DNA from 3 places in the Halomonas sp. 72 genome. Region 1 is predicted to be linked to each of the others. Evidence: predicted binding sites of a transcription regulator. Region 1 holds the regulator's gene; each other region holds the start of a gene.
What was found. The regulator LexA, encoded in region 1, represses DNA repair genes until DNA is damaged. The targets are predictions, from matches to a motif close to TACTGTNTANNTANACAGTA.

Region 2: a site for LexA is predicted at 4,507-4,526, ahead of ACT3T6_RS10330 (PA0069 family radical SAM protein). Genes of this name have one in related genera too.
Region 3: a site for LexA is predicted at 5,599-5,618, ahead of ACT3T6_RS03250 (LexA family protein). Genes of this name have one in related genera too.

The regions. Positions count from the first base shown of each region.
Region 1 is NZ_JBQSYY010000014.1:33,851-44,579, forward strand. Features, by position in the region: gene ppsA (phosphoenolpyruvate synthase) at 1-1,030, opposite strand, end outside; gene ppsR (posphoenolpyruvate synthetase regulatory kinase/phosphorylase PpsR) at 1,261-2,094, shown strand; gene ACT3T6_RS12730 (hypoxanthine-guanine phosphoribosyltransferase) at 2,123-2,701, opposite strand; gene nagZ (beta-N-acetylhexosaminidase) at 2,744-3,769, opposite strand; gene ACT3T6_RS12740 (L,D-transpeptidase) at 3,847-4,374, opposite strand; gene ACT3T6_RS12745 (TetR/AcrR family transcriptional regulator) at 4,352-5,029, opposite strand; gene lexA (transcriptional repressor LexA) at 5,295-5,972, shown strand; gene purU (formyltetrahydrofolate deformylase) at 6,080-6,934, opposite strand; gene ACT3T6_RS12760 (ribonuclease J) at 7,255-8,832, shown strand; gene moaE (molybdopterin synthase catalytic subunit MoaE) at 8,900-9,355, opposite strand; gene moaC (cyclic pyranopterin monophosphate synthase MoaC) at 9,359-10,159, opposite strand; gene mobB (molybdopterin-guanine dinucleotide biosynthesis protein B) at 10,165-10,725, opposite strand.
Region 2 is NZ_JBQSYY010000009.1:52,942-63,670, reverse strand. Features, by position in the region: gene ACT3T6_RS10355 (mandelate racemase/muconate lactonizing enzyme family protein) at 1-425, opposite strand, end outside; gene ACT3T6_RS10350 (cysteine hydrolase family protein) at 1,030-1,602, opposite strand; gene ACT3T6_RS10345 (hypothetical protein) at 1,695-2,141, opposite strand; gene ACT3T6_RS10340 (hypothetical protein) at 2,291-2,752, opposite strand; gene ACT3T6_RS10335 (alkaline phosphatase) at 2,872-4,311, opposite strand; gene ACT3T6_RS10330 (PA0069 family radical SAM protein) at 4,547-5,632, shown strand; gene gadC (glutamate:gamma-aminobutyrate antiporter) at 5,785-7,323, opposite strand; gene ACT3T6_RS10320 (glutamate decarboxylase) at 7,422-8,819, opposite strand; gene ACT3T6_RS10315 (hypothetical protein) at 9,537-9,767, opposite strand; gene ACT3T6_RS10310 (Na/Pi symporter) at 9,778-10,729, opposite strand, start outside.
Region 3 is NZ_JBQSYY010000002.1:283,003-293,731, forward strand. Features, by position in the region: gene ACT3T6_RS03225 (tRNA dihydrouridine synthase) at 1-740, opposite strand, end outside; gene ACT3T6_RS03230 (OadG family protein) at 867-1,124, shown strand; gene oadA (sodium-extruding oxaloacetate decarboxylase subunit alpha) at 1,216-3,024, shown strand; gene ACT3T6_RS03240 (sodium ion-translocating decarboxylase subunit beta) at 3,036-4,358, shown strand; gene ACT3T6_RS03245 (IMPACT family protein) at 4,432-5,064, opposite strand; gene ACT3T6_RS03250 (LexA family protein) at 5,065-5,502, opposite strand; gene ccmA (cytochrome c biogenesis heme-transporting ATPase CcmA) at 5,771-6,391, shown strand; gene ccmB (heme exporter protein CcmB) at 6,395-7,123, shown strand; gene ACT3T6_RS03265 (heme ABC transporter permease) at 7,138-7,884, shown strand; gene ccmD (heme exporter protein CcmD) at 7,884-8,093, shown strand; gene ccmE (cytochrome c maturation protein CcmE) at 8,083-8,559, shown strand; gene ACT3T6_RS03280 (heme lyase CcmF/NrfE family subunit) at 8,609-10,612, shown strand; gene ACT3T6_RS03285 (DsbE family thiol:disulfide interchange protein) at 10,609-10,729, shown strand, end outside.

The sequences.
Region 1 (10,729 bases):
ACTTGCCGCCTTCCTGCTGCGAGACCACCGTTTCAGGGCGTGCCTGCACGATATAAAGCTTACCGTCGTCACCATCAAGCGCCCACTCAATATCCATGGGGCGCTCGTAGTGCTGCTCAATCGTCACCGCCTGACGGGCAAGATCCATCACCTGCTGGTCGCTAATACAGAAACGATTACGCTGATTAAGCGGCACATCAACGGTGTCGACGGATTTACCGGCGCTGGTTTCCTGGCCGTAAACCATCTTGATGAGCTTGGAACCCAGGTTACGCCGTAAAACCGCCGGGCGGCCAGCGGCTAACGTGCCCTTATGAACATAAAACTCATCAGGGTTGACAGCACCTTGCACAACCGTTTCGCCCAGCCCCCACGAGGCCGTCACAAAGACAGCATCGCGGTAGCCTGATTCGGTATCCAGGGTAAACATGACCCCAGAGGCACCCGTCTCAGAGCGCACCATTTTTTGAACACCCGCTGACAGCGCGACGTTTTCGTGGGCGTAGCCACGGTGAACGCGGTAAGAAATTGCGCGATCATTAAACAGCGAGGCAAACACCTCGTGTACAGCGCGTTTGATGTTATCGAAACCTTCGATATTCAGGAAAGTTTCCTGCTGGCCCGCAAAAGAGGCATCCGGCAGGTCTTCCGCGGTTGCCGAGCTGCGCACCGCTACTTTCAGCTGAGGGTGCTGCTCCTGCAGTTGCTCATAGGCCTGACGCAGCGCACTTTCAAAAGCGGGCGGCAGCGGCGTATCAATAACCCATTGGCGAATATTAGTACCCGCTTCGGCCAGTGCTTTAACATCATCAACGTCCAGGCGCGATAGCGTGCTGTTAATGCGCTCGTTAAGCCCTTCATGAGAGAGAAATTCACGATATGCGTGAGCCGTAGTGGCAAATCCACCCGGTACGGTTACCCCGGCACCTGACAGATTGGAAATCATCTCGCCCAGCGAGGCGTTTTTACCACCCACGCGTTCGACGTCGGCCATACCTAACTGATCGAACCACAGAATGTACTCTTCCACGCAACCCCCTCGCTTTAAGACGTTGATGCAATCTTTTAGATCGCCAATCATTGATCGTGTCACCCTATCACCGTGCCACCCTATTCGCCATTGGTCTAATAGCGAAGGGAGTGGAGGATTTTTACAACATAAGGCGTATACGGGCAGTTTATGTAGTCGCCTGGGGCGTTGTGCTTAGCGAACGCTCGGCACACAATAGCGTATCTATTATTTAATTGACGGGCGTGATTATGAAGCGGACAGCTTTCTTTATTTCCGATGGTACCGGTATTACGGCCGAGAGCCTGGGTCGCAGCCTGTTGGCTCAATTCAGCGATATTGAGATCAACATGCTGACCAAGCCTTATATCGATACGCTTGATAAAGCGGAAGCGCTTGCCCGGATTATTGAATCCACTGCCGCTCAAGATGGGCAACAACCGATCATTATCGATACCATCGTTGACCAGCAGATACGCGATGTAATTCGCCAAGCGCCGGGCTTCAAGGTGGATATCTTTTCTACCTTTTTGAAACCCTTGGAGCAGGAATTAGGCACCCACTCTTCTTACAGCGTGGGAAGAACTCACTCGATTGGCAGTGACGACGTCTATATGGACCGGATTCATTCGGTACACTTCGCACTCGATAACGACGATGGCGCCCGTACGCATCAATACGACAAAGCCGATATTATTTTAGTGGGCGTATCGCGCTGTGGCAAAACACCCACGTCGCTTTATTTGGCGCTTCAGTTTGGCATTCGAGCGGCTAACTACCCACTTACCGAGGACGACCTTGACGAAGACGGCACGCTCAAGCTGCCCAAGGTGTTAGCACCGCACCAGCGCAAGTTGTTTGGGTTAACTATTGATGCTCGCAGGTTATCCGCCATACGCAATGAGCGTCGGCCGAACAGTCGCTATAGCTCAATGGATCAGTGTCTGCAGGAAGTCGAACAGGCCGAAGCGCTTTACCGCATTATGCATATTCCGTTTATTGATGCGACGCGCTTTTCAGTAGAAGAAATTTCGACACGAATGATTGCCGAGACAGGCTTAGCGAGGCGCTTCTCCCCCCGCTAAACCAGCACTAAATGTACAACGCTAAAAATTACATGCCTTTGGGGGCGAAGATACCTGGGGCGTTACGCCAGTAGCCTTTGTAGTCCATACCAAAACCGAACACATAGCGGTCCGCGACCTCCAGGCTGCAGTAATCAGCTTTCAAGCCCGGCACCGCTTTGCGGTTATGTTGCTTATCCACCAGGACGGCAGTCGTAACGCTGGCTGCCTGAGCTTCTTTACAGTAAGCAAGAATTGCGGCGAGCGTCGATCCTTCATCCAAAATGTCATCCACGATGACGACGTGGCGCCCGGCCATGGGAATTTCAGGCGACACACGCCAGAAAAGCTCGCCACCGCGCAGCTCGTTGCGATAACGCGTGGCATGCAAATAGTCCACTTCCAGCGGAAACCCCAATCGGGTCAGCAGATGCCCGGTCGTAATCAAGCCACCGTTCATCACACAATAAAAAACCGGCAGTTTGTCCCCCAGGTCTTCAGTAATGGCCTCCGCCATGCGATCCAGCGCCCGCTCGACTTCTTCCTGAAAGATCAAGCAGTCTGCTGTTTCCATTAGCTGGCGCATTGAGTCCAATGACTCAAGCGCTTCTTTATCCAATTTGGACATGGGGTAACTCCCAAAAATGTAGCAATATTGCGAAAAGAAAATTCAGGTGGGGTTAGGGAAGTCCGCCAGCGCTTCTAGCCTGGCATGCGTACGTCGCCAACGCCCCAGCGCGCTCAGCGCATCCAAATCAGGTCGTGCACGGCCATAGCGGAGTTTCGCAGGGCGCTTATTGGCGATGCCCTGGCTGGCTTCAACGACCTCAAGCGCAGCGGCACGGTCGTTACACACCAGCAACATATCGCAGCCAGCGGCGAGTGCAGCAGCGGCACGCTCGCGTGGCGAGCCCGCTTCGTGAGCACCTGCCATACTTAAATCATCTGAAAAAATACAGCCTTTAAAGCCCAGCGATTCACGCAGCATCCCCAACCAACTGGGCGAAAAGCCCGCCGGGCGTGTATCAAATGCTCGATAAATGACATGCGCGGGCATGATGCCATCAAGCTGGGGGGCTAGCTGTTCAAAGGGGACAAGGTCGCGCTGTTTAATTGCCTCCATTGAACGCTCATCAATGGGCAGTGCGACATGGGAATCCGCGGCTACGCCGCCGTGACCAGGGAAGTGTTTACCCACAGCGCCCATGCCCGCCTGATGTAAGCCCTCAACAAAAGCGGCGCCTAATTGAGCAACGTGCTCAGGGTCACCACTGAAACTACGGTCGCCGATGACGCTAGAAATCCCGCTATCCACATCAAGCACTGGTGCAAAGCTTAAATCCAGCCCACAGGCGGCCATTTCCATGCCAAGCAACCAACCTGCGTCCATGGCGAGAGAGCGGCCTTCTTCAGGGTCTTGAGCATAACGCTCACCAATCCGGGCCATGGCCGGTAAGCGGGTAAGCCCTTTTTTGATACGCTGTACGCGGCCACCCTCTTGGTCAACCGCCAATAAAAGATCGCCCCGTATGCGCCTTATATCGCTACACAGCTTGCGCACCTGGTAGGCGTCTTCCACATTACGGGCAAACAAAATCACGCCACCGACAGCAGGTTCAAGCAGCAAGCGCTTTTCAGCATTGGATAATTCAGGCCCTTCCAGGTCGAGCATGACCGGGCCAATAGGTTGAGTCATTAGCAGGGATCCAACAAAAGGGCCGATGATTTTAGACGATCAACGCACAGAGTCAAAAAAGCCTCTGCGTAAGGCCATTACAGATGGCTGCCATGTAGCCAAACAGGCGTTCCAGGCACGGCGCGCTCAAAGATATAAAGCAGGTCCTCGTTGCGCATACGAACACAGCCATGTGAAGCAGGTTTGCCCATCGGTTGATCGGGCGGCGTTCCGTGTACATAAATATAGCGGCGCTGAGAGTCAACCGTGCCTGCACGGTTAAATCCTCGCTCTAACCCACACAGCCATAAAATACGCGTCAAAATCCAGTCACGTGTCGGATGAGCGTCGGCCAAGTCACTTGAGAAAATTTCACCGGTAAAACGCCTGCCTCTAAATACCGCATTGACCGGCTGTTCATGGCCAATTGCCGCGCGAACATAGTGCCAGCCATGCGGCGTTTGGCCACTTCCTTCTTGCTGGCCAACGCCAGCGCCTCCAGTAGAGATAGCGCACTCAAAGTCTGGTGTTTGACCCTGCCACCAGCGCAGGATTTGTGCGCCGGTATCAATTTCGATCCAGCCGCCTTTTTTAGGTGGCAACTCAGCTAACAGGGGCGTTCGCATGCTGCGCTCCTTCAACCTCTTGCGGCAGTGGAGCATTCATGGCGGCAACGACCACAGGGCGCAAGCGTCGCACTAAATCACGCACAGTCACCTGCTCCTGATAATCCTTGGAGGCGATATCACGTAGCGCATCCAGCCCCGACAAGGTGAAAATGACCGTACCCAACATAAAGTGCAGCCGCCAAAAACGCTCGGCATCGGGTAAATCAGGGGTCGCCTTACGCACAAGCCCGGTAAAGCGGGTAAACACATCCCCATATTGCTCTTGAATATGGCGCCGTAAATGCCCCTGCGCTTGGCTATAGGCTAATCCCAATAAGCGCATGAAGACTTTCAAACTATCCCGTTCAGCAGGCACTGCCAGCACCGTGGTGGCCATTGTTTCAAGCAGCTCTTCCAGGGGGATGGCACGATCGGCGTAGTGGGCTTCAAGCTCATCGAGCGCACCATGAAAACGCTGAGTAAACGGGTCTAGATAGCGCGAGAATACGGCTTGGATAAGGGCTTTCTTGGAACCAAAATGATAATTAACAGCCGCCAGGTTTACTCGCGCTTTACTGGTAATGTTACGCAGTGACGTTTCAGCAAAGCCACGCTCTGCAAACAGCACCTCAGCGGTATCCAGAATGCGTGACACCGTGTCAGATTGTGCCATTATGGCCTCCGGAGAAACGAGTGTTTAAAACATGCCAGAATAGTAAGTCATATCTTAATCAGGCTCAATCACCCTTATTCACCGATTTTTTTAATTGGCTACCCTGCACATTAGCGTTAATTCAAACGTCTTACCGCTCACAGACAGTGTTTTAACAAGCTGCTTTTTTAACCATGTACTGGATAGAGCAACATACTGTATACTTAAACACATACTGATCAAGCAGACAGATACCGACTGTCTTTTATTGTTTATGGAGTTTGGTATGTCGCGGCCACTCACAGCACGTCAGCAACATGTTTTTGATTTTATAGTAAAAACCATGGGTGAATTCGGCTACCCTCCCACCCGCGCCGAAATTGCCAAGGCCTTGGGCTTTAAATCCCCCAATGCCGCTGAAGAGCATTTACGTGCTCTTGAGCGTAAAGGCGTTATCCGGATTATTCGCAATACGTCGCGGGGGATTCGCCTCCCCAACCAGGAAGCTCAGGACGTTAGCGAATTACCCGCCACCGTTGCAGCCAACAGCAATGATCTTCCGCCGATGGGCTTGCCAGTTATTGGTGAAGTGGCCGCTGGCAGCCCGATCCTTGCAGCGGAGCATATTGACCGTTACTGCCCGCTACCCGCGGAATATTTCACCCCTAAAGCCGACTACCTCCTGCGAGTACGCGGTTTATCCATGAAGGATGTGGGCATCCTGGAAGGCGATTTACTGGCGGTGCACCGCACTGATCGTGTACGTGACGGGCAAATCGTCGTTGCGCGGCTGGAAGATGAAGTCACCGTAAAACGCTTTCAACGCCAAGGGCATCAGGTCATGCTGATTGCGGAAAACGCTGATTTTGCACCGATTGAAATCGACCTGCGAACCCAATCCCTGGATATTGAAGGCGTAGGTGTAGGCGTCATCCGTGGCGGTAATGGCCAAGCGCTAGGCTAATAAGCCGTTTGCGTAAAATCGGATTTTAAAAGCATCAAGGGGGTGGCCATTTTCATGACCACCCCCTTGTTTTGTTACTGGTTCAGCTTAAACAGTTTTTAAAACGCTTAGCTAAAGACAACGGTCTTATTGCCGTGGATCAAAACGCGGTCCTCCATATGCCAGCGCAGGCCTCGCGCCAATACGGCTTTTTCTACATCGCGCCCAAAGCGAACCAGGTCAGTTGGCGTATGGCAATGGCTCACACGATGAATGTCCTGCTCAATAATCGGCCCGGCATCCAACTCCTCCGTCACGTAGTGGCACGTCGCGCCAATTAGCTTTACGCCGCGCTCATAAGCCTGATGGTAAGGCTTGGCGCCGGCAAATGAAGGCAAGAAGCTGTGGTGAATATTAATCACCTGCCCAGCATAGCGCTCACACAACGACGGGGGCAGAATCTGCATATAGCGCGCCAATACAATACAGTCCGCTCGCGCGTTATCAATAAGCTCCTGCACCTGAGTAAACGACTCTTCCTTATTATTCGGGTCCACCGGCACATGGTGATAAGGAATACCGTACCACTCAGCGATTGAGCGCATGTCTTCGTGATTAGAAATCACACCGGCGATATCACAATCCAGCTCACCTGCCTGCCAACGGTAAAGTAAATCCACCAGGCAGTGAGACTCACGGGAGACCATGAGGATGACGCGCCGACGCTTTTGAGTATCCATTAGCGCCCACTGCATGGAAAACTCTTGAGCAATTGGCTCAAAGGCGCTGCGTAATGTTTCAACGGACATGCCAAGCGAATCGGCCAATATCTCATAACGCATAAAAAAGCGGCCCGTTTGCAAGTCAGAATGCTGACTGGCCTCGGTGATAGAGCCGCCTTGTTGAGCAATAAATCCAGACACACGGGCAACAATACCCACCTGATCGGGGCAGGAAACGACTAAACGGTAATAATGAGACATGTGAAGTACTCTTGACGACCTACGAAATACAAATGACAAACCACTATTGGCATCGTCTATTGGCATAGTGCAACGGCGCCGCAAACAGCGGCTAAATAGCGACGCCGTAAATAACGGCTGCCTAGTGTACCGGAACCCTATTAACGAAGCACCGTTATCTAATGTCGGGGGTCATTGTTAGCCGCCCCTGCCTTCCCGTATAGTTAAGGCATTACTTTTTAGGCTTTTCATAACCGATGCATCCACCACGCGTTCAACTTCGTCCTCGCCGCCGCCCACCTCTGCGCCTACTGCCGCTGGGTGGGTGTGGTGAAATCGGCATGAATCTAACGCTGTATGGATACGACGATCACTGGATCGCGGTCGACTGCGGCATGATGATTCGCCAGGATTTGCCTAACTCGCCCCTTCAAGTACCTAACCTGGGCACCGCCGAGGCACTGAACATAACGCCCCAAGCGTTATTTATAACGCATGGGCATGAAGATCACATTGGCGCGGTTGCCTGGTTATGGCCCAAGTGGAACTGCCCTATCTATGCCACCCCACTTGCGGCAGGTCTCTTACGTGCAAAATTCGCTGAACACCAGCTAAGTAGCGCCGCGATTAAGATTATCGAGCCGGGCGAAGCAATGGAAACGGCGCCCTTTTCGGTGCGCTATTTGCCGGTTACTCATTCGATCCCTGAAAGCTGCGCGCTGGTCATCGTGATGGGCGATTACCGCATAATGCACACAGGGGATTGGAAGCTGGACCCAGAGCCGCTGATTGGCACGCCCATTAACGCGGCGCACTTTCGAGCGCTTGCCCCGATTGATTTAGTAGTAGGTGATTCAACCAATGCCCCTCTGCCTGGCCACTCCAGCAGTGAAGGCGATGTGGCTAAAGCGCTGGCTAAAAGCCTGAAGGAATGCAAGGGCCGCGTCGTGGTCTCCTGTTTTGCAAGCAACCTGGCACGCGTACTGGCCATTGGCCGGGCGGCTCATCAATGCGGCCGTCGGGTCAGTTTGATGGGGCGATCCATGGAGCGCATGGTGAGCATTGCACGCGGACTTGGCTACATGGATGACTTCCCAGCGCTTGTACCCCCTCATGATTTGGGCTATTTGCCCCCCGATGAAGTGGTGATTATCGCCACCGGTAGCCAGGGTGAGCCTCGTGCAGCACTGCAACGACTCGCCCAAGGGCGCCACCCGTTTATTGACCTTGAGCCTAGCGATAACGTCATTTTCTCTGCCAAAGCTATCCCCGGCAATGAACGCCCCATTGAGCAGCTCAAAAAACGCTTGGTCCAACTTGGGGTCACGATCTTTGATGAGGTTAATCATCCAGAGCTGCACGCCACAGGCCACCCTGCGCAAGAAGAACTCATCACATTCTACCAGTGGATCAGGCCCAAATATTTGATCCCCGTGCACGGCGAAGCGCGCCACCAGCAGGCCCACCAAGCGATTGCAGACTCCTTGGGCATCAGCGCACCTTTAGCACCCGTTAATGGCGACATGATCGTTATGGACCACTTGGGACTGCGCTGCGAAGCCCGCCACCCTCAACCGCCCTGTATCGTTAATCAAAATAGCGTTGTGCCGCATCCGGGCCTGGATGCCACCAAAACCACGACGCGCCGAGGCAGTTTATTTCTCGCCCTGCCTGTCGCGGCCAGCGATACCGGATGGTGGCGCATCGGTCGCTTGATGCTGGATAGCAGCAGCGCCAGCCCGCTCGACGAAGATAGCTTTAGCGAATGGCTGGACAATCAGTTGGAGGAGATTAAAGCGGATACGCTGGCTGATTTGCGCCTTGCGCTACAGCCACGCTTGATTCATTGGTTGGCGGACCACATGCAGCACATGCCCGAGGTCCACTTACAAATAATGGCCGCAGAAGCGCCTCTATAAACGCAACGAGGCGCAACCGAATCCTGTAGAACGCAGCGTACTCGCCAGGCGGCGTACTGTAATAGCCTTATGACCAGCGCTCGGCATCTTGCCAATCGGTAGCGCGCTCTTTCACCCAATACTCACCCTTGGTGGAATGCTCCTTTTTCCAGAACGGCGCTTGGGTTTTTAAAAAATCCATAATAAAGTCACACGCTTCAAATGCTTCGCGCCGGTGAGCGCTCGCCACCAGCACCCTAACGATGGGATCCCCCGGCGCCAGGTAGCCCACCCGATGAACAATATAAACCGCTTGAAGCGCCCAGCGCTGCCACGCCTGTTCGCCTATCTGCTCCAGCATACGCTCTGTCATGCCGGGGTAATGTTCCAGGGTAAGCCCGGTGACATCAGGCGACTCGTTAAAGTCCCGAACCAACCCTGTAAAACTGACAACCGCCCCAATATCGGTTCGCTGGGCGAGCGTCGACGCATAGCCATCGCCTAATGAAAAAGGCGCTGACTGGACTTGGACCTGGATATTCATCGTTTAGCCCCCTGTCACGGGTGGAAAAAAGGCGACTTCATCCTCGTCAGTAATCCGTGCGCTATCGTTGGCCATCACCTGGTTAATCGCACACAGCGTCCGCTGGTCGGTGAGCACGCTAAATCGCGTATCACGCTGGCTCAGCGCAGCCTTCAAACCCGCAATATCACGGCTCGGCACCTGGTCCAGATCAAGCACCGTATCACTCACACCGACACGTTCACGCAGCTCGGCTAAAAACTTCACCCGAACACAGGGCGAGGCGCAGCGTTCGCCTAATGTCACTTCGCCTGCCGTCCCTTCTCCCGTCACAATGGGGGCTTGCGGACGAGCACTGCGCTGATAATCACCACGTACGCCGCCGCGTTTGCTTTCAAGCTGAACAGCGTCGATACACATATCCTTATCGACGGCTTTACACATATCGTAGAGCGTTAAACACGCGACCGACACCGCGGTAAGCGCCTCCATCTCAACACCCGTGCGCCCATTTAATCGGCACAGTGCCGTCACGTGGACACAGCCCTGCGCAGGGTCGATATCAAATTCAATGGAGACTTTGGAAAGCGCCAACGAATGACATAAGGGAATCAATTCATGGGTACGCTTCGCGGCCTGAATACCGGCAATACGGGCCGTTGCAATGACATCGCCCTTGGGTAACTCGCCATCACTTAGCAGCTTCAGCGTTTCTGGCTGCATTAAAATCCGCCCCGAGGCGACGGCCTCACGACGTGTTTCGTGCTTATCACCCACATCGACCATATTAGCTTCACCACGCGTATTGAGGTGGGTTAGCTGCATGTTTATCACCTATGTTTTAAAAATGTGCCATTGGGTTGAGTACTAGCCCACGTACGCACCCAGTGAGTAATTGCATCGATATCATTAAGGTTTAGCGGGGTAATCCGGGGGTCAAGCTCAACCGGTGGTTGATCATCAAGCGCCACCGCCTGAATCGTCGCATCATGAAGAATAGACGGCTCTCCAATTCCCTTACGATACAGTACGAGCTTGGGAATGGGCCATGCTTTGAATCCTTCGACAATCACAAGGTCTGGCTCATGGTAAGCCATCATCGCCAGCAACGCTGCCAGGTCTGGCTCATCCTGACCCGGCGTTTCCTGCATTAGCGCAAAGCGTTCCCGTGAGGCGACCAGCATCGGTGCCGCCCCGGCGCTACGCAGCTCATAGCTATCTTTACCGGGTTTATCCACTTCAAAACTGTGATGGGCATGCTTTATGACAGCTACCTTTAGCCCTGCTTGGCGCAACCGTGGCAGCAACTGCGTTAGTAGCGTCGTTTTTCCCGTTCCACTCCAAGCGACAACGCCGAGTACGGGAAATGCAGTGGCTACATTACTTACCATATAC
Region 2 (10,729 bases), on a different contig from region 1:
TCCAGATTCCAGTTGGAAACCGGCTTGATTTCATTAGTTCTAACGTACTTATAACCGGCGCATGTGTTATAGATGCGAATCTTGTCCCAGCACAGCCCGCCCAGCATTTGATGTACAGGCAAGTCGCACACCTTGCCAAAGATATCCCAAAGCGCGATATCGATGGCCGAGGCGGCTCGATATTCAGCCCCTGTAGAAGACTGCGCCATGGGCAGCGATACCATCTCCTTATGCAGTGCCTCAATATGCAGGGGGTTTTTACCCAACAAGCGGCCTGCCAGCGTGTCATGAATGTGCGCCTCAACGGCCCCCGCTCCATAGAACGTCTCGCCCAAGCCCACGATGCCGCTATCCGTTTCAACATGCACCCAGAGAACGTTAGCGAACTCCTTAAGCCTAAAGGTTTTAATTGAGGTGATTTTCATTATTTCATGCACTCCTACTGCCCATCCGGGTATTGGAATCAGCCATTACTTGCATCGGGGTTTTATTGGTAGCGCGAGACGCCGTATCGGATTATTGAAGCAGTGAGTACCGCTTTCTTTAAATAAGTATCGAACTCGAACGACATCTCTTTAAAGCGTTAGGTTCTGTTCAAAGTGCGTATCAACCCAGTACAATCCAGACTGCCTCCCACTCGTGATATATCACGAAATATTAATAACACACGCTCGTATAACCGGCAATTAGCCCACTATGAGAGGACAAAAAAATCGTCGTAAGAAGTGAAATAAATATATGATTAAAAAAGAAAAAAATAATAAAATACTTTAGGATATTAACCCAAAGTATAAGATCTCAAGAGACTTACCAAACGACGTGTTGTGTTTTTAAGATAAATAGCAATGAACACTCGTGCCTTTGGAGAAGCCGAGGAAGCACGCCGTTATAAATGCCGTTTTGTTAAGCCCGCTGAAGTCAAGGCAACAAAAGTCAGAGGAACTTACGCGTGTGATACAACGCCAAGACGCTAAAAAAGCGCTTGAAAAGACTGTCTGAAGGTTCAGCCATTGCAACGCCCCCCATAGGCTACTGGATTGAAATCAACGCCTCCAATATGTCTGCCGCCTGCGTAATAGCCGCATACTCCCCTTCCAGATTCGCCAGTGACATAGCATGCACTTCATCCGCCGTGCGATAAGTACCTGCGTAATCCTGCTTAGCAAAGGTAAACGTGGCATCGGCGACGACGTGGGTATCAAAGCCAAGATTACCGGCCGTGCGAGCGGTGGCTTCAACCGAATTGCTGGTACTTACACCGACGATAACCAGCCGCTTGATCTCGCGAGCGTGAAGCCAGCGCTCTAAGCCTGAGTGGGTAAACGCACAGGGTATGTTCTTTTCTACTACGTGCTCTTTAGGTTGCGGGACTAGTGCGGGCTGGAACTCTGCGCCTGGCTGTCCCGGCCAGAACGGCGAGCCGGGGGTCCGAGAGATATGCCGTACATGCACCACCGGCCAGCATGTACTACGCCACTTTGTAAGCAGGCGCTGGATATTTTCCTCCGCATTAGGGTTATTGCGCTCGCCAGCGGCAGGGTCTCTCATACCCCGTTGCATATCGATGATCATCAGCGCGACAGGTTGATTACTCGTTACCAATTCAACATCCTCGTTTATAGGCTTCTTGGATCAGGCGTAAACCCAAGCGCTTACGTGGAAGCTATGCGTTACTAGCCTGCCCCTTCCCAAAATTACTCGAAATACTTCAACCTTCTATACAGCTTGGCTAGAAAACGAGCGCCAACTATTAGGCCAATGCTGAGCACCACCGCTGCTAGCGAACCATAGGCTACTATGCCTCCCCATGCCCATTGGCCAATCGCTGTGCTCAAATGCTGAACGAAAAGATACACACCGATCAAGAAGCTGCCTGCGCGTACCAGGCCCTCCTCGGCAATCGTTAAAGCAGGCTCAGCACGCTCTTCTCCAAAAAATTTATTGGCCAGCGTTACCGCAGAAAACCACAGTACGATACCCGCGATGATAGGAATAACAGCAGTGGCTGCGAGCCATGGCAGCCACTGGGCTAGCTCCGCATCGTAGCCGGGGCTAAACAGCAGCGGCGATACGCTTAGCAAAGGCGTAATGGCGAGGTAAATAGCGAGTAATCGAATCAAAAGAATGGAGAAAGGTTTCATAGGCTTACCTTACACTTAAACCTCCAGCATAAGCCAAATTTGGCCCAAAAACCTGGTACCCGATACAACATTGCCTTGGTAATTTCTTACCAAGGCAATGAAGCAGTACGGCTACACTCTGTATAACGGACGGATGTAGAACCGGTTGTTTAACGATCCCGAATGACAATCGGACCAATGGGCGCAACATTAGGCATGAACAGCATGACTTCGTTAACGTCGTGCATGGGGGCGACAAAATCGGCTTTCCAGGTGCCTACGCGTGGGTTCTTGTCTGGTTCGTAGTTAAAGCTCAGGCGCAAGCTGTCTGGCGCGACCACACCTCCATCTTCACGCAGCAGCGAGAACGACTGGTCGCCGAACTCGGCGTAGATCTTCCCGTCAATTCGATCTAGCGGGATATCGTCATAAATGATCTCACCAGAGTAACCTGGGTAGTCCGTCACGAAACGTACTTCAATATGTAAAACGCCCTCTTTGCGAACGGCTTTATAAGGCTCAGCATAGGCGTGACCACTGGCGGTGGGCGCGCGCTCAGCATTAAGTGCAAATGCTGACGTGCTGGCTAGTGTTGTCATTAACAGCAGTGAAAGCGTGTTATGAAGCTTCATATCTGACTCTTTTCGGGGTAGTGAGTGGATGGTCGTTGGCGAAGTGATATCAGTCAGTGGTTACCAACGGAACAGAGCCACCCGAAGGCGGCTCTGTTGTACTTGCTATACTTGCCTATTTATTCAGCTTCGATACCGAAAGCGTTTAGGCCCGCGCGGAATACGTCGGTGTTGTCGATCCAGTAGTGGCTGTCTTCGTCTACTTCATAGCGGGAAAGACCGTCTTCTGCCTGAGCAATGTCAAAGAAGAACTCAGCGCCTGCGCCGTGGGCATACAACGGTACCAGCTCACGCGTGTGGGTATCGGAATGCCAACGTACCAAGGGTAGCGCGCCAGCACCCTGATTAACGATCGGGCTATAGGCATTCACATCAGAGTCAGGACCTTGAAGCAAACCGTTACCGTGATCAGTCGTTACAATGATCAAGGTATCGTCCCAGGAACTGTTGTTTTCTACCCACTCAACGGCCGCTTCCACAGCTTCGTTGAAGTCGATTTGCTCTTCGATAATACGCGGCAGGTTGTTAGCGTGAGCAGCCCAATCCACAGCGCCACCCTCAACCATCAGGAAAAAGCCATTTTCGTTGCCGTTTTCACTGGCATTGAGCACGTTCAAAGCGCCTCCCGTCAGTGTGGCAAGGCTTGGTGACGTATCCAGTAGATTACCGCCGGTTACGCCGGGGCGGCTGTATTGCAGCGTCTGAATGTTCTGCACCAGGCCCAGTACTTTGTCCTTGGGAAGATCCAACTCACCAGCAGCCAGAGCTTCAAAATCGTCCTTGCTTTCGATAAAGGCGTAATCCGTTTCGCCGCCTACCAAGCGCTGGTAGGTCTCTTCGCCACCGATAAAGCGGAAATCGCTCTCACCGGGGTTATCGACATGCTCGCCGGCTGCATCGTAATAGGGGTGCCCGGTACCGATGGCGACAGTGGCAAGGCCAGAATCGACAATTTCGCGGCCAATGGCTCTATAGTCGTTGCGGCTTACGTTATGGGCCATGAAACCGGCAGGCGTCGCGTGGGAGACCTGCACCGATGAGACAACACCCAGAGCGCGGCCGCTATCAACAGTGTATTCGCCAATATGCTTAAGCGGCTCATCATCGTTGGACCAGTTGATGGCGCTGTTATAGGACTTATGGCCTGAAGCCAGCGCCGTTGCCGCTGCCGCGCTGTCGGTGTAATCAGCCCGAGCGTAGTCGTAACCGGCAAAGTAGCCCTTGTAGTTACCCAGGCTACCTTCGTAAACGGTATCTACCGCCTCGTCGTTCCAGAGCTCGGCTGGTTCAAACGTAACCGTACCGTCATCACTCTTGGTGGGCGTGGTAGAGGTGTTTAACGGATGCGTTGCCATGAAAAGCTGTGTGTCAAACTCATCATAAACTTCATGGCCCAGCGCGCCGTGACGGAAGTAACTTGCCGCACGGAACGTCTCGATACCGGTACCGTCGGTGATCATCAAAATAACGTTCTTAGCTGTATTTTCCTGCGCTAATACCGGCGTAGCCATGACCGATGCCAGTGCCAACGTGAGTGCGTTGCGCGTAAAGTTCTTCATTTTCATCCCTAAAATAAATTTAGCTAATTTGATATCCAACAAATCGTAGCGCCTAAAAATGTCATTTTCATGACTGCTAATGAAGGTAAGTCAATTATTTCTAATAAACATGAATCGCAATCAGTAGCCGATCCGTAAAACTGTTCATTGCGGGTTTCTCCTGAGTAACGCTTGCACGCTTGGTCACAACGCATATACTGTATATATATACACAAATATAGAAAGAGGCAGGCGTATGGCGTCTCTCGGCAAATCACCAATACGGCCTCCCGTGCACAAAGGCCGCGGGGCAACCTATGACCCGCACAACCGCTTTGCCCCAACCCATAGCGTGGCAGAAGACGACGGATGGTGGCGCGAAGAGACTTCCCCCACACGGGCAACTGAAGTACGCGAAGAAACCAGTAAGAGTGCGCTTTCCTGGAACCGGTCGCCAGACTTGCCTTTTGATCGCTCATTGAACCCTTACCGAGGTTGCGAACATGGCTGTGTTTACTGCTATGCCCGCCCTTCTCATGCCTATTGGGATCTGTCCCCGGGGCTTGATTTTGAAACCAGGCTGATTGCCAAAAATGGCCTGGTGGAGCAATTAAGTGAGGAGTTTTGCAAGCCTGGATACGTCTGCCGACCAATCAATCTCTCTGGTAATACCGATTGTTACCAGCCACTAGAAGCCAAGCGCCACTTAACGCGCCAGTTGCTTGAGCTATTATTGGCTTGCCGCCATCCAGTCACTATTGTGACCAAAAGCACGTTAGTGTTACGGGATATGGATCTGCTGGCTGAGATGGCCGAACACCGCCTGGTGCGCGTATTTATTAGCCTGACCAGCCTAGACGCCAATATGAAACGCACGCTGGAACCTCGTGCGGCCTCTCCTCAAGCGCGTTTAAAAGTTATCCGTGAGCTGAATACTGCTGGCATTCCCGTCGGAACGCTTGTTTCTCCGGTCATCCCCGGATTAACGGATCATGAAATAGAGCGGATTCTTGAGGCCGCCAGCCGTGCTGGCGCACGAACGGCGTCCTGGATGCTGCTGCGCTTACCCCATGAAGTCGCTCCTCTTTTTGAAGCCTGGCTGGAAGCCCATTACCCCGAGCGTGCGGCCAAGGTAATGAGCCTGATTCGCCAATGCCGGGGCGGCAAGGCCTACGACGCTCAGTTCGGTAAGCGCTTTCGCGGCGAAGGTATTTTTGCCGATATGATTGCACAACGCTTTAATCGCGCCAGCCGCCAGTGGAACTTTCAATCTCGTACCGAGCAAGGGCTGAATACCCGAGACTTTCGCCCGCCCAACGCTCAGGGCGAGCTTTTTTATTAAAGCCCATGAAAAAGGCATTTGCCTGACATACTCTCAGCTTACTGAAAGTGCCAAGCAAATGCCTAAGTGATTAATACTACTGTTTTTCGCTATTCGTCATAGCTCTGCTTAAAATCTAATGACGACCTTTCTAAACATCCTCCCATGGTTCATCAATGCAGCTTTTCTCCATCAACAGTGATGTGATGCGTACTGCGGGCTTTGGGATGAATAAAGTAGTGACCTTCGGGCGCGGTATGGGGCTTGATATGGTGTAGTTTAAGGTTTTTTGGCGCAGCGCTTTTATTATGCACTCCATAAATAATAAACGGAATCGATAGCACTACAAGGAAACAGCCGATCAGCAAACCGGTATACACTTCGTTAGACTCTTTTCCTGGCAACCCCGTGGGAGGGAAGAAGGAGACGACAAAAGCAACTAAAGAAGTAAGTAACCCCACTACTGCAACGGTAATTTTTATTTTGTTACCGCCAGGGATATTGAAGGTACGTTGATTTTCAGGCTGTTTTCGAACAAGGGTAATGTAAGCCAGAAATAGCATAAAGTAGCTGCACAGATAGATAACGACGGTTAGCGCTAGTGCAATCAGGAAGGACATATTATTTCCTCCCCCCGTATTCGTCAGAATAATCAATGCGATAGTTGTAATGGTTAGCTGAGAAATAACCAACGCCACCGGCACGCCGTTCTTGTTTACTTTAGCAAAACGCGCCGGCAATATACCCTGCTGCGCGGTTACCAACATGCCGCGTGATGGTCCAACAATCCATGCGGCTATTTCAGCCAGCACGCCCAGCAATAGCAGCGCAGCAATAATCCGAATAGCCCATTCAAAATGGCTGCCAAAGTGGTTAATCAACACACTGAACGTTTGCATCACGCCCGCAGATAAGTTGATTTGCTCGTGAGGAATAACAGATGCAATCGTCAACCCACCGAGAGAACTTAAGAGAATGGCAGAAACCATAAGAAATAACATGGCGAGAGGATAGTCACGACCAGGGTTTTTCATCTCATTGACATGAGTCGCCGACGCTTCAACCCCCATATAACTCAGTATAAAAGCGACAAACACTACCAAGGTACTCATACTACCAAAGGTGGGGAAAAACGTCTGTGCACTCATTTCAATAGCGACCGGCGCACCTGAGCGAAGATACAAAACTGCAAGCCCAATTAAGATAAAAGCGGGCAGTAGAATACCTGCAAAAAAGCCTAGCTTTGCAATCCGCGCCGTATTCTTGGTACCGCCAAACTGAGTTAACGCTAATCCCCACAATATAATCAACGCCGCAATCGTTTTGACTATCGGGTCGCTATTCAGTGCAGGCCAATTAAGAATATAAGAGAGTGCGCCTAGCACGAAGTAAAGCATAGGAATAAAGCCGACAGCAATTTGCAAATAGCCAAAGGAGATTGCCGCAAATCCCCATCGTTCACCTAGCGTTTTGGATACCCACGTAAAAACCCCGCCCTCTTCCCAGCCTTTAACCGTCGCCATTTCTGCCGCGCAAAGCCCTACCGGAATAAACCACAGAACCCCACCAAGAATAAGAAAGAAGACCAACGAGAAACCCGATGTTGCAAAGGTAGGATATTCATATACCGCCATTACCATTGAAGCCGTTATCGCGAAGAAACCCAATAACGAAAGCTGCTTTGGCGCGGCTGTCGATTGTGTATTATCCATATTTATTCCCCGAAGAAACGAATTATTAATCCGTCATTCTTTTATTCGCTAATTAGAGCGGCGATGTCTAGCCGCCCTAACAACCAAAGAGTCTCAAATCAGGAATGATTAAAGCCGCTGGCTTCATCTTCTGATAGTGGATTAACCACGGGATGATCTTCAAAATGCTGAAGTGCTCGCTTCATATCTTCAATTAACAAGCAGCCTAGATCGTAGCTCACCCCATGACGAACAAGGATACGCTGGATAACCAAGTCTTCACGGTGAGCTGGCATAGAATAAGCAGGGACTTGCCAGCCGCGCGAGCGTAATTTGTCGGCCAGGTCATAGAGCGTATAACCGCCAATATTTGCTCCCTCTTTCAGCTTCCATGCCAACGCAGGAATACCTTCATTGCTGTTCCCATCAAAGAGGATTTCGAAGGGGCCTAGTTTACTAATCTCATCTGCAATATGCTGCGCGGTAGCGTAACAGGCATTATGGATTTTGGCGTAACCTTCACGGCCAAGTCGCAGGAAGTTGTAGTACTGCGCAATGATTTGCCCGCCGGGGCGCGAAAAATTGAGCGCGAATGTCGGCATATCACCGCCGAGATAGTTAACGTTAAAAATGAGCTCTTCGGGCAAGTCTATTGCTTCACGCCAGACCACCCAGCCAGCTCCCAAAGGTGCAAGCCCAAATTTGTGGCCAGACGTGTTAATGGACTTTACTCTCGGGAGTTGGAAGTCCCACACTAGATCTGGCGCGCAGAACGGAGCCAAGAAGCCCCCACTGGCACCGTCAACGTGCATAGGAATATCCAGGCCGGTTTCTTGTTGCAATTGATCCAGCGCATCGCTGACAGCTTTTACTGGCTCGTATTGGCAAGTAAAGGTAACGCCCAGCGTTGGTATGACGCCAATCGTATTTTCATCAACGCGTTTGATAACTTCCTCTGGGCTCATAATCAAGCGATCGCCTTCCAGCGGAATTTCACGCAGTTCAACATCAAAATAACGGGCAAATTTGTGCCAGCAAATTTGTACTGGCCCACAAATCATATTTGGTTTATCAGTGGGCAACCCTTCTGCCGCACGTTTTTTCCGCCATTGCCACTTAAGCGCTAGCCCGCCAAGCATTGCGGCTTCTGAAGAGCCAATCGTCGAGCATCCCATGGTTGTTTCTGGCGAGGGTGAGTTCCAGAGATCTGCTAACATCCTAACGCAGCGTGCTTCGATCTCCGCAGTTTGTGGATATTCATCTTTATCGATCATGTTTTTATCGATTGAAAGATCCATCAAATTACGAATTTCATCATCAACCCACGTTTGGCAAAATGTTGCCAGGTTCTGGCGGGAATTTCCATCAAGCATTAATTCGTCACGAATGGCGCTAAATACATTGTGAGGATTCCGTTCCTCATCGGGAAACCCGGATTTCGGCAACGATGTCGCCAAGTCAATTGATGCATATACATCGTCATTATCATTACGTGCATTTAACCCTTTGACATCCATCGTACTACCCCCAGTTTTTTTATATGGATCACGTTTACTGCTCAAAGATCAGCTAAAACCACCCTACCAAACCATCAACATTTACTATACCTACATAGATGGTGCTTTTAGTCTATGACAAAATCTTAAAAATGAAAAATCGTAAGTATGATTTAAAAAATTATTTCGCCAGCAAACGTCTATCCATTTGAAAATGCTAAAAATATTACCAACCAAGGCGTGACATCTCTTTCTCATAGCACCCAACGGGTAGAAAAGTGGTTTAATAACGAGTATAAGAAAATATACCAACTCATCAATAGATTAAAAACCTTGACGCTACAAACATCCAAACAATGGCTCCCATATTAATCTACACAACGGTATAGGATTATCTTCAAGGCCATAGCACGATATGACCACTCAATAAAAACAACTTAAGCCACTGTTTTACAATAAGGTATCATGAGTGAAAAAGGTATTTTATCCAGCCATCATTTAATGAATACTGGGTGACTCGACCAAGAATTAGAAAGATAAATATTCAACAAGCAACCATTTGTGCTGACGAATAAACAACAGTGCTATAATGGAATATAGTCAAGACATGAAAATACAGTATGGCATGATCTAACAGGTCCCATAAAAAGGCATTTGCCTGACATACTCTCAGCTTACTGAAAGTGTCAAACAAATACCTAAAGGAGTAGCCTTTGTTGCTTTCGCTATTCGTAACGCTTATTTAGGCCGGTGGCGTAGCTCATTAAGCACTAACGTAAAGAAACTACGAATTTCGTTCATTTTGGGTCGTGCTTCTTTAATCAGCGTATCGAAAGGTTCTAGTTCGCGCTCTTGCGCTTCTCTTTGTGCAATTTCTTCTCTTATTTCTTCAATGAGCTCGGAAGAGTCATCCAGCATGGCCTTGAGTTCAGCGGTCGATGTTGATACTAGCTCGTGTTGATGGGTCATGGGTGTTTCCTCAAAACAGCGTGGTGAGCGCAATCAGGATAGCTGGCACGGCAATAAATACGCCTAATACCCAAGCAGCGGCGAGTGCTTTTCTTTCTGAGGCGGCACGGCCTAGCCACTCGGCACCCTTAACAGGCAGTGGTCTTAAAAACGGTAGGCCAAAAATCACCACAACCGCAAATAAATTAAAGAAGAGGTGAACCAGTGCGATTTCCAGCGCCAGTATGGCAGTTGCCCCAGTGATTGCGGTGGCAGCAAGTAGCGCGGTAAACGTCGTGCCAATATTGGTGCCCAATGTAAAAGGGTAAATCTGACGTAAAGAGAATGCGCCTGACCCAGCTAACGGCACCATTAAGCTTGTGGTGGTAGAGGAAGACTGGACTAAAAACGTCACCACAGCACCAGAAGCAATACCGGCGACGGGGCCACGTCCAATGGCGTTATGCATAATGTTTTTTGCCTGCCCTACCATCAATACTCTCAGCAGTGCGCCGATATAACGAATCGCTAAAAAAATCACGGCAATACCAAAAATAATCATGGCAACGCCACCGGCAATCGTGGGCAGGTTCATGGCGACACTTTCAACCGAAGAGGTAATCGGCTTTGTTGCCATCCCAACAATATTAATACTACCCATGGAAAGGTCAGCATCACCGTAAAACAGAAACGCCGTAGCGTTCGACAGCTTTTCAAGCGGATGAAAAATAAGCTCAATGGGCAGAAAAATCGCCACGGCCAGCAAGTTAAAAAAGTCATGCACCGTTGCGGCAGAGAACGCCCGCCTAAACTCGGCTTTATCACGTACATGGCCCAGACTTACCAATGTATTGGTAACAGTAGTACCAATATTGGCCCCCATAATCATGGGCACCGCCATAGCGACAGGCAGGCCACCCGCCACAAACGCCACGATAACAGAAGTAACGGTTGAAGATGACTGTATCAGGGCCGTCGCGACA
Region 3 (10,729 bases), on a different contig from region 1:
TGCCGGATACGTGGCGCAAGCCAGGGGTCTGCTAGCGCGCTACGGCCTAACATCACATCTCTGCAGCCTGACAGGGTGCGCGCTTTCCAGTACGCCTCCAGCGTCCATATATCGCCATTGGCAACCACGGGTATCGATACCTGCTGGCGCACTCGGCCGATCCACTCCCAGTGGGCCGGAGGGCGATAGCCTTCATCACGTGTGCGGCCGTGAACAACCAGACGAGCGGCACCGCCTGCCTGGGTCGCCTGGGCGCAGGCGACGGCTAAGCGCCGGTCTGAAAAGCCCAGGCGGATTTTAGCGGTGACCGGAATTTGACCCTCAAGTGCTTCGGAGACGGCCTTCACTGCCTGGTAGACGCGTTCAGGGCGGCGTAGTAACGAGGCGCCTCCATCATGCCGATTAACCAGCTTGGCCGGGCAGCCGAAATTCAAGTCCACGCTGACAGCGCCTAGCGCTAACGCCTGGCGAGCATTTTTAGCCAGCGCCTTGGGGTCAGAGCCAAGCAGTTGCAAATGCACGGGAATGCCGCTGGCGGTCGCAACAGGGCGGTTGGTAAGCTCAGGGCAGTGCTTGTAAAACACTCGGGGCGGGAGGCGCGTGTCGACCACGCGGACAAATTCGGTAACGGTCCAATCAAAGCCTGCCTCACGCGTTAATAAGTCGCGGGTGAGGGCGTCGATAACGCCCTCCATCGGGGCGAGGCCAATTTTTCCGTTTTGTAGTAAATTAACAACCATGACTTCCACTATGGCGCGATTGCGTTTTATGCTGGGTGTGGCAGGTTAGTGTATTACTTTGACGGCGCCAAGGGACTTTTAGAACCCTTTAAGCGTTAATTTATGCTCTACAACAAGAGAGACATTATGCAGAATGCAGAACTACTCCAGGAGGGGCTCGCAATTATGGGGCTTGGGATGGGCTTTGTTTTTGTTTTTCTTACTATTTTAGTCATTAGCGTTACGTTGATGTCAAAACTGTTAGGACGTTTTCAGCCGACGCCTGTGCCGACGTTAGCAGGTACAAAGCCTTCGTCTGCTCCCGCGTTGAGTGGCGAGGACGAGGAAGCGACTGCAGTTATCAGTGCTGCGGTGCATCGTTACCGCTCATTAAAGCGTCACTAATCGGTAATTTTTTAGTCAGCCTATCCCCTTATTTGCCTTTATTTTGTTAGTTTTACTACATATCAATAATTTTAACGTGTGAGCTACTGCTATGAATGAGACAAAACGCCCGCTGGGAATTACCGATGTGGTACTGCGTGATGCCCATCAATCACTGTTTGCGACCCGCTTGCGTCTGGACGATATGCTGCCCATCGCTGAAAAGCTGGATCGTGTTGGCTACTGGTCGCTAGAGACCTGGGGTGGCGCCACCTTTGATGCATGCATTCGTTATTTAGGCGAAGACCCATGGGAGCGTATTCGGGCATTAAAAGAGGCGATGCCCAATACGCCTCAAGCCATGCTACTGCGTGGTCAAAATCTGTTGGGCTATCGCCACTATGCGGATGACGTAGTCGATAAGTTTGTCGAACGGGCCAAAACCAACGGCGTTGATGTGTTCCGTGTGTTTGATGCCATGAATGACCCGCGCAACCTGAAGCGCGCGATTAAAGCGGTTCGTCAGGTGGGTGGGCATGCGCAGGGCACTATTTCCTACACGGTAAGCCCGGTACATACCCTGGATAGCTGGGTCGATCTAGCGACCAATATTGCCGAAATGGGCGCAGACTCGCTGGCTATCAAGGATATGGCGGGGCTGTTAACGCCTTACACCGCATTTGAGCTGGTAACGCGGCTGAAGAAAAATCTGTCTATTCCTGTTCACCTGCATTGCCATGCCACGACAGGACTTTCCACTTCCACCATTCTTAAGGCAGTCGAGGCCGGTATCGATAACGTCGATACCGCGATTTCGTCCATGTCGATGACGTATGGACATAGCCCCACAGAGTCCGTTGTTGCGATGCTCAAGGATACCGACCGTGATACCGGGCTGGACCTTGAACTGTTGGAAGACATCGCGGGCTATTTCCGTGAAGTACGTAAAAAGTACGCTGCTTTTGAAGGTTCGTTACGCGGCATCGATTCGCGCATTCTGGTGGCCCAGGTGCCAGGCGGCATGCTGACCAATATGGAAAGTCAGCTGAAAGAGCAGGGTGCGGGCGACAAGCTGGACGATGTGCTTGGCGAAATTCCTCGTGTGCGTGAAGACCTGGGATTTATTCCGCTGGTGACGCCCACGTCGCAAATCGTCGGTACCCAAGCGGTAATGAACGTGATGATGGGCGAGCGTTACAAGTCCATTTCCAAAGAGGTGCAGGCGCTGCTGAAAGGCGAATACGGCGCGGCACCCGCCCCCTTTAATACCGAGCTTCAAGCCCGCGTGCTGGAGGGCGGTCAGCCGATTACCTGTCGCCCGGCGGATAACCTTGCACCTGAAATGCAAAAGCTGGCGGCAGAGCTTAAAGAGAAAGCCGGCGCCGAGCAGGTACGCTTGGCAGAGGGCGAGTGTGAAATAGATGATGTCCTCACCTACGCCTTGTTCCCGCAAATCGGTCTGAAGTTTCTTAAAAATCGTGATAACGCGGACGCTTTCGAACCTGCGCCCCAGGTGGCTGGTAGCGAGCCTGCCAAGCCTCCGGTGGTTACTCAAGACAGTGCGCCAGAGGCGGCACGTGGCCCTGAAACCTATACCGTAAAGCTCAATGGCAAAGCGTTTGTAGTGGAAGTTTCTGAAGGCGGCGATATTGGCCAGGTGCAAGAGCAGTCGCCTGCGCCTGCGGCGAGCCCCGCCCCGGCGGCCAGCCGTGGTGAAGCCATAGAAGCACCGCTTGCTGGCAATATCTTCAAGGTGAATGTGCGCCCTGGCGACCAGGTAGCGGATGGGGAAGTGGTCATCATTCTTGAAGCTATGAAAATGGAAACCGAAATTCGCGCCAGCAGTGCCGGCACGGTATCGAAAGTCAATGTTAGTGAAGGCGACAGCGTAGCTGTTGGCGACGTACTGATTGAGCTTTAAGGGCCTCGGGAATGGATAAGCTAGTCACGTTATGGGAGGGCTCGGGGCTTTATAACCTTGAGCTTGGCCAGGTGGTCATGATCGGGGTCGGGCTGCTGCTGCTCTATTTGGCGATCCATAAGAAATTTGAGCCGCTGTTGTTGGTGCCGATTGGTTTTGGGGGGATTCTTGCCAATATTCCCGAAGCTGGCCTTGCGATTTCAGCGCTGGACCAGGCCATTGAGGTTGGCAAGCCTGCCGTGCTTCAGCAGGTTGGTGCCGCGCTGGGCGTAATGCTGGATCCTTTGGCAGGTATTGATGCGTGGCGTGAAACGCTCAAAGTAGTTGCCCATGGTGAGGTAGCGCCAGAGCAGCTGCGTGCCGCTAAGGATATTGCGACAAGCGTCGGTTACAGCAATGGCATGCTGTATAACTTCTATTCAGTGGCCATTGCATCGGGTATCGCACCGCTGTTGATCTTTATGGGCGTGGGTGCCATGACTGACTTTGGCCCGCTGCTTGCCAACCCTCGTACGCTGTTTCTAGGTGCTGCGGCCCAGTTTGGTATTTTCGCCACGCTGTTTGGTGCCGTTGTGCTGACCTCCATGGGCATCATGGACTTCTCGCTGAACCAGGCGGCAGCGATCGGGATTATCGGCGGCGCCGATGGGCCAACGTCTATCTATGTGTCCAGCGTGCTTGCTCCAGAGCTATTGGGTGCTATCGCGGTGGCGGCCTACGCGTACATGGCGCTGGTGCCGTTAATCCAGCCACCTATTATGCGGCTGTTAACCACTGAAAAAGAGCGTCAGATAAAAATGACGCAGCTGCGCCCCGTCTCCAGGCTGGAAAAAGTGATCTTTCCTCTCATGCTGTTGATCCTGGTCGCGCTGTTTCTACCCGACGCAGCACCGCTTCTGGGGATGTTCTGCTTTGGTAATTTGATGCGCGAATGCGGCGTGGTAGAGCGGCTTTCGGATACCGCCCAGAACGCGCTGATCAACATCGTGACGATCGTTCTAGGGCTTTCTGTTGGTTCAAAGCTGATGGCGGAAAGCTTCTTGACGGTGGAAACCCTCGGGATTCTGGGGCTGGGTATCGTGGCCTTCGGAATTGGTACCGCCGCCGGCGTGTTAATGGCCAAGCTGATGAACCTAATGAGCCGTATGCCGATTAATCCGCTGATAGGTGCTGCCGGGGTATCCGCTGTGCCTATGGCGGCGCGTGTAGCTAATAAGGTCGGTCTGGAATCCAATCCGCATAACTTCTTGTTGATGCATGCGATGGGTCCAAACGTGGCAGGAGTAATTGGTTCTGCCGTGGCTGCCGGGGTAATGATTAAATATTTGGGATAAATAGACAGGATTGACGGGGAAGCAGAAGTGCCCCATGCACGGCTTACGGTTTACACCGTAAGCCGTTTTTGGTTTAGGGGGCGGGTGCGTTTACCGGGGTAACGTCCAGCGTGCACTTTAGGCGATTTTCCAAGGGGGAAAGGTCGAACGTCTGGTCGCGGGGCCAGCCAATGGTGAGCTGAACACCTTCGCCATCGTAGTTGACGTGTTCAATGGGGATGGCCTTTTCGTCGCACCAGGCGCGGGCGATCGCCTCGCTGGCAAAGGTAAGGCGTAGCGTGTAGGCGTCTCGCTCAATCACTTCACGCGTCGGTAAGGTTTCCAACGCATGGCTGATGGCTTGAGCGTAAGCCCGTGCCAGCCCGCCGGTGCCTAGCTTGGTGCCGCCGAAGTAGCGCGTCACGACACCGCCGATTTCACCCATTTGGCTGCCTTGAAGTACCTGGTACATTGGCCGACCGGCCGTGCCGCCAGGCTCGCCATCATCGGAAAAACCAATCAGTGTTTGCTCCCCAGGCGGCCCAGCAATATAAGCCGTACAGTGATGGCTGGCATTGGGGTGAGCAGCTCTTGCCGCTTCAAGAAGTGCACTAAAAGCGGCCACATCTGGCGCATGGCATAGCCACGCCAGAAACTGGCTTTTTTCGACCTCTATCTCGGCGGTATGCCACTGCGAGGCAGCTAAATCAGGAACTTGATAACGCAATCAGTGCTCCATAAGGCCATAAGAATTGGCAGCAAGGTCGTTGGCACTATCCTGCGCCACACCCATTACCATTCCTAACACTTGAATATCGCAATTGTGCAAAAAGAGATCCGGCGCTTGGGTATCGGCAGGCCATAAATGTACGCCAAAGCGACTGATCGAGAGCTGCTTCAACGCAACAGGTTGCTGATTGATGTGAGCGACGGCGGTTTCTTCGTGGGTATCGCATTGAAAACGCCGAATAATAATGACATCTCCATCAAACAAGTTGCAATCACGCATTCGGTTGCCGCGTATTTTGAGGGCGTAGGTATTGTGCCGCGTTCTGCGTGGTGCTGTTTTAAAGGCGCGTGCCGATTGAATGCCTTTAGGTGCGCAGGACGCGCTGCTCAATACGGTAGAACCGGCGTGAGTTGGTGCTGACATCGATATATTCATAGGAAATTCTCCAATGCAGCGCCCTTTCCCTAGGCGTTTAGTAGTGGCAAGCCAGCAGGTTGTTGGCATGTCTTTTCATACAGTGTTTTAGTATACAGCTGTTTTTGCATACAGTGGTAGTGCTGTTTTTATCCAGTGCCTTTTGCTATTCAAGATGCTGGTCCCGTCGGCACGCTTGGTGCATTCTCACGGCCGCTGCGATTGGCTGGAGATAACGTGGCTTTCCGTGTAGAGTTTTGGCTAACTATCAACCTGTTGGGAGATACCTTTGAGCCTGTGCCTGCAAGCACGACAACTAGCCTGCGAGCGTGATGGGCGCTGGCTATTTGAAGGGCTCGATCTCACGATTCGCAGCGGTGACATCGTTCGAATTGAAGGCCCCAATGGCAGCGGCAAGACCACGCTGTTAAAGCTGCTGGCAGGTCAACTGAGTGATTACCAAGGCGAGCTTTTCTGGAACGGCGCGCCACTTCGCAAGGTGCGTGAACATTATCTGGCCAACCTGCTGTATCTGGGGCATTCGCCAGGCATCAAGGCTGGGCTTTCACCGCTTGAAAACCTGGCCTGGTACCAGGCGCTAAGCGGCGAGCGGGGTAATGAATCGCAGCGCCTGAGCGCTTTGGAGCAAGTAGGGCTTGGCGGTTTTGAGGACGTATTGGTCGGCCAGCTGTCGGCGGGTCAGCAGCGCCGTGTGGCGCTGGCCCGGTTAACGCTGACGCGCCGTCCGCTCTGGGTGCTTGACGAGCCGTTTTCCGCCATTGACCACCAAGGCGTAGCCGCGCTTGAAGCGCAGCTTTCAGCTCACGCTCAAGCTGGGGGGAGCATTCTGGTAACCACTCACCATGCGCTGAATGCTTCGCCCGCCGCTCGCTGTATTCAACTGGGATAAACAATGACGCAGGGGCAGAAGGCGACCACTACACTACTTGAAACGCCGGTGCCGGGCGGGCTGTGGATCGCCTTTACCGCCACCCTCAAGCGTGATGTAACACTGATGTTCAGACGCCGCGGCGAACTGTTCAATCCGCTGGTCTTCTTCGCGCTGGTGATAACGCTGTTCCCAATCGGCATTTCACCCGACCGCGCCGTACTTGCGCTGATCGCGCCAGGTCTTTTGTGGGTAGCGGCGCTTCTGGCGGCGCTTTTGTCGCTGGATAGCCTGTTTCGCACCGATTATGACGACGGCAGCCTTGAGCAGATGCTGCTCGCGCCTCAGCCGCTAGCCGCGCTTAGCCTGGCCAAGGTACTTGCCCACTGGTTGTTGACCGGGCTGCCGCTGGCGCTGGTTGCGCCGCTTCTGGGTGTGACGCTGGCCCTGCCTCCGGGCAGCTACGCGGTGCTTGCGCTTTCGCTTTTGCTGGGCAGCGCCAGCTTGAGCCTGCTTGGCGCGATTGGTGCGGCGCTAACCGTTGGTATCGCGCGGGGCGGCGTACTGCTGTCGCTGCTTATACTGCCGCTGTATATACCGGTGCTTATTTTTGGGGTCGGGGCGGTGCAGGCTGCTGTCATCGGTGAAGGCGTTGCGGCGCACCTGGCCATGCTCGGGGCCCTGCTGGCTGCGTCGCTACTGTTGGCTCCCTGGGCGATTGCCGCCTCGCTACGCATCAGTATCAACGGTTGAGGACAGAACACGTCATGTGGACCTTTATTCATAAATGGGGCTCGCCCAAATGGTTTTATGCAATGAGTGCAAAGGTGCAGCCCTGGTGCTGGGCAGTCTCCCTGGTACTCATTGCGACCGGCACGGTATGGGGGTTAGCCTTTGCACCCACCGAGGTGAATCAGGGGCAGGGCGATAGCTTCAGGATCATTTATGTCCACGTGCCCGCCGCCTTTCTTGCCCAGTCGGTGTTTGTTTCGATGGCGGCGGCGAGCCTGGTCTTCATGGTATGGAAGATCAAGGTGGCGGATATGGCCGCGACAGTTATGGCGCCGTTTGGGGCGGTGATGACGTTTGTGGCGCTTTTTTCCGGAGCGGTGTGGGGTGTGCCCACCTGGGGTACCTGGTGGATGTGGGATGCCCGACTGACCTCCATGCTGATTCTGTTGTTCCTGTTTCTGGGGGTGATCGCCCTGCGCAGCGCTTTTACCCGTCGTGAGGGGGGGGCAAAAGCGGCTTCGGTACTGGCCATGGTTGGGGTCATCAATATTCCGATTATCAAGTACTCGGTGGACTGGTGGTTTACGCTCCACCAGTCGGCGACCTTTACGTTGACGTCGCGGCCCCTCATGCCCACGGAAATGTGGCTGCCGTTACTGATCATGGTGCTGGGCTTCTACTGGTTTTTTATCGCTCTTACACTGATGCGTACGCGGAATGAAATCCTGCGTCGGGAAATTGATAAGCGTTGGGTCAGGGATTTGATCAGGGAGGCGCGGTAATGGCATTTACATCGTTTGGCGCGTTCTTGGCCATGGGCGGACACGGCCCTTACGTGTGGGCGGCCTGGGGCGTCACGGCACTTTTGATGGTTGCCTGCATCATTCATGCTCGTTTTGAGCGCCGCCAACTGGCCAGTGCTGTAAAACGCCGTGCCCGGCGTGGTGACCGTCATCCACCCCATCAAACGAGACATGCTGATGACACCTAAACGTCGCCAGAAGCTGGTGATCATTCTCGGCGCGCTGGCGCTAGCCGCCGTGGCGGTAGGCCTCACGCTCTATGCCCTGCGCGCTAATATCAACCTGTTCTACAGTCCGGTGCAGATTGCCCAGGGTGACGCGCCCATCGAGCGGACAATCCGTGCAGGCGGTATGGTAAAGGAGGGCTCGGTTGTCCGTGACCCGCAAAGCCTGAACGTCGAGTTCCTGGTAACCGACTACGTGGACGAGCTTGCGGTGGCCTATAACGGCATCCTGCCGGATCTGTTTCGCGAAGGGCAGGGCGTGGTAGTGGTAGGCAAACTGTCTACAGACGGGCGGTTTATCGCTGACAAGGTGCTTGCTCGCCACGATGAAAACTACATGCCGCCCGAAGTGTCGCAAGCGTTAGAAGAGGCAGGTTACTCGCCTGCTGATTATCAGGACCAACCGGTTGAAGCAGCCAAGCGTGAATAGGTTGAGCCAATGTCCTATACCCTAGAGTCCGTGTCATGCTGGAGTGCCGATGTTGGTAAAACTGATCCCTGAGCTTGGGCACTTCGCGTTAATTATTGCCCTGCTAATGGCAGTATTGCAGGGCGTAATGCCATTAGCCGGGGCGGCCACGCGCAGGCCGCTTTGGATGGCATATGGTCATCCCATGGCCACGGGGCAGTTTCTGTTTATCGCAGCGGCTTATGTGTGCCTAACCGCCAGCTACGCGCTGGATGACTTCAGTGTGGCGAACGTCGCCAACAACTCCAACTCGCTGTTGCCCTGGTACTACAAGCTCAGTGCGGTGTGGGGCAACCATGAAGGGTCGGTGCTGTTGTGGAGCCTGATGCTGGCGGGCTGGGGGTATGCCGCTTCGCGCTTCTCAGGCGGCCTGCCTCGCGACATGGTAGCGCGGGTACAGGGTGTGATGGGCTTGATTAGCGTGGGATTCTTACTGTTTATCCTGCTGACGTCCAATCCCTTCGAGCGGCTTTTGCCCAACGTGCCTCACGATGGCGCGGACCTTAATCCGCTGCTTCAGGATATTGGCTTGATTGTTCACCCGCCGATGCTCTACATGGGCTATGTCGGGTTTTCCGTCGTGTTTGCCTTCGCCATTGCCGCGCTGCTGGGGGGGCGGTTGGATGCGGCCTGGACGCGCTGGGCGCGCCCCTGGACCAATATTGCCTGGGCCTTTTTGACGGTAGGTATTGCATTGGGCAGCTGGTGGGCCTACTACGAACTCGGCTGGGGAGGCTGGTGGTTCTGGGACCCGGTGGAAAATGCCTCGCTACTGCCCTGGCTAACCGGCACCGCGCTGATCCATTCGCTGGCCGTCACCGAAAAGCGCGGCTCGTTTAAAAGCTGGACCGTACTGCTGGCCATTTTTACCTTTTCGCTATCGCTGCTGGGTACCTTTCTGGTGCGTTCTGGTGTACTTACCTCGGTGCACGCGTTTGCCAATGACCCCTCACGCGGCTTGTTTATTCTGGTGCTGCTGACGATCACCGTGACGCTTTCTCTACTGATATTTGCGCTGCGCGCGCCCCGCGTGAGCCATCATGCGAGCTTCAACTGGCTATCACGAGATTCGCTGCTGCTTATCAACAATATTCTATTGGTCATCATGACCGTGACGATTTTGCTGGGTACGCTCTACCCGCTGATTTTAGACTCGCTCAACCTGGGTAAAATCAGCGTGGGCCCGCCGTACTTTAATGCGCTTTTTGTACCGCTGACGGTTGTGATGTGTCTCTTTATGGGGCTTGGTCCGGTCGCTCGCTGGAAGAGCATGCCAGCCAGTGAACTGCGCCGTAAATTGTGGCTTGCTGGCGTCGCTGCGCTGGTGCTGGGTATGGTGTTGCCGCTGATATACACCGGTGAATGGAACCTGTGGGCCTCATTGGGTATTGTGGCTGCGCTGTGGATCGTGCTGCCGATTGGGAGGGACATGTGGGATAAAACCCGCCACGGCGCTAGCCGCCTGGCGGGTTTGCGCAAGCTTTCCCTAGCGTATTGGGGCATGGTGCTCGGGCATGTGGGAATTGCAGTGACGATTATTGGTGTGGCCGTGGTGTCCAACTATGCCACTGAGCGCACGGTGCGTATGGCGCCGGGCACCGAGCTTGACGTCGCGGGCTATCAGTTCACGTTGACGGAGCTTAAAAGCCGCCGAGGCGCCAACTTTATGGCCGATACGGCCGTCATTCAGGTGCGCAATATCGAATCAGGGCGTGGTTTTATTATGCGCCCTGAGAAGCGCTTTTATCTGGCAACGGGTATGCCCATGAGCCAGGTCGCGCTACGCCCCGGCCTGTTTCGGGATCTTTACGTTGCCATGGGTGAAGATTTGGAGGATGGCAGTTGGGCCATGCGCATTCAATATAAGCCTTTTGTACGCTGGCTTTGGTTGGGCGGTTTGTTGATGGCGTTAGGCGGCATACTGGCAATAGTGGATAAGCGCTATCGCCGAACCAGAACGGCCGACCGTGCCGACGTGGCCCGCTCGCCCAAAACGCAGGAAGCCGCGCTATGAGCCGTCGACTATGGCTGTTACTGCTACCGCTGGGTTTTCTTCTGGTGGCGCTGTTTTTATATCAGCGTTTGCAGCATGACCCGTCAGCCCGGGACTCGGCGCTGATGGCACGTGAGT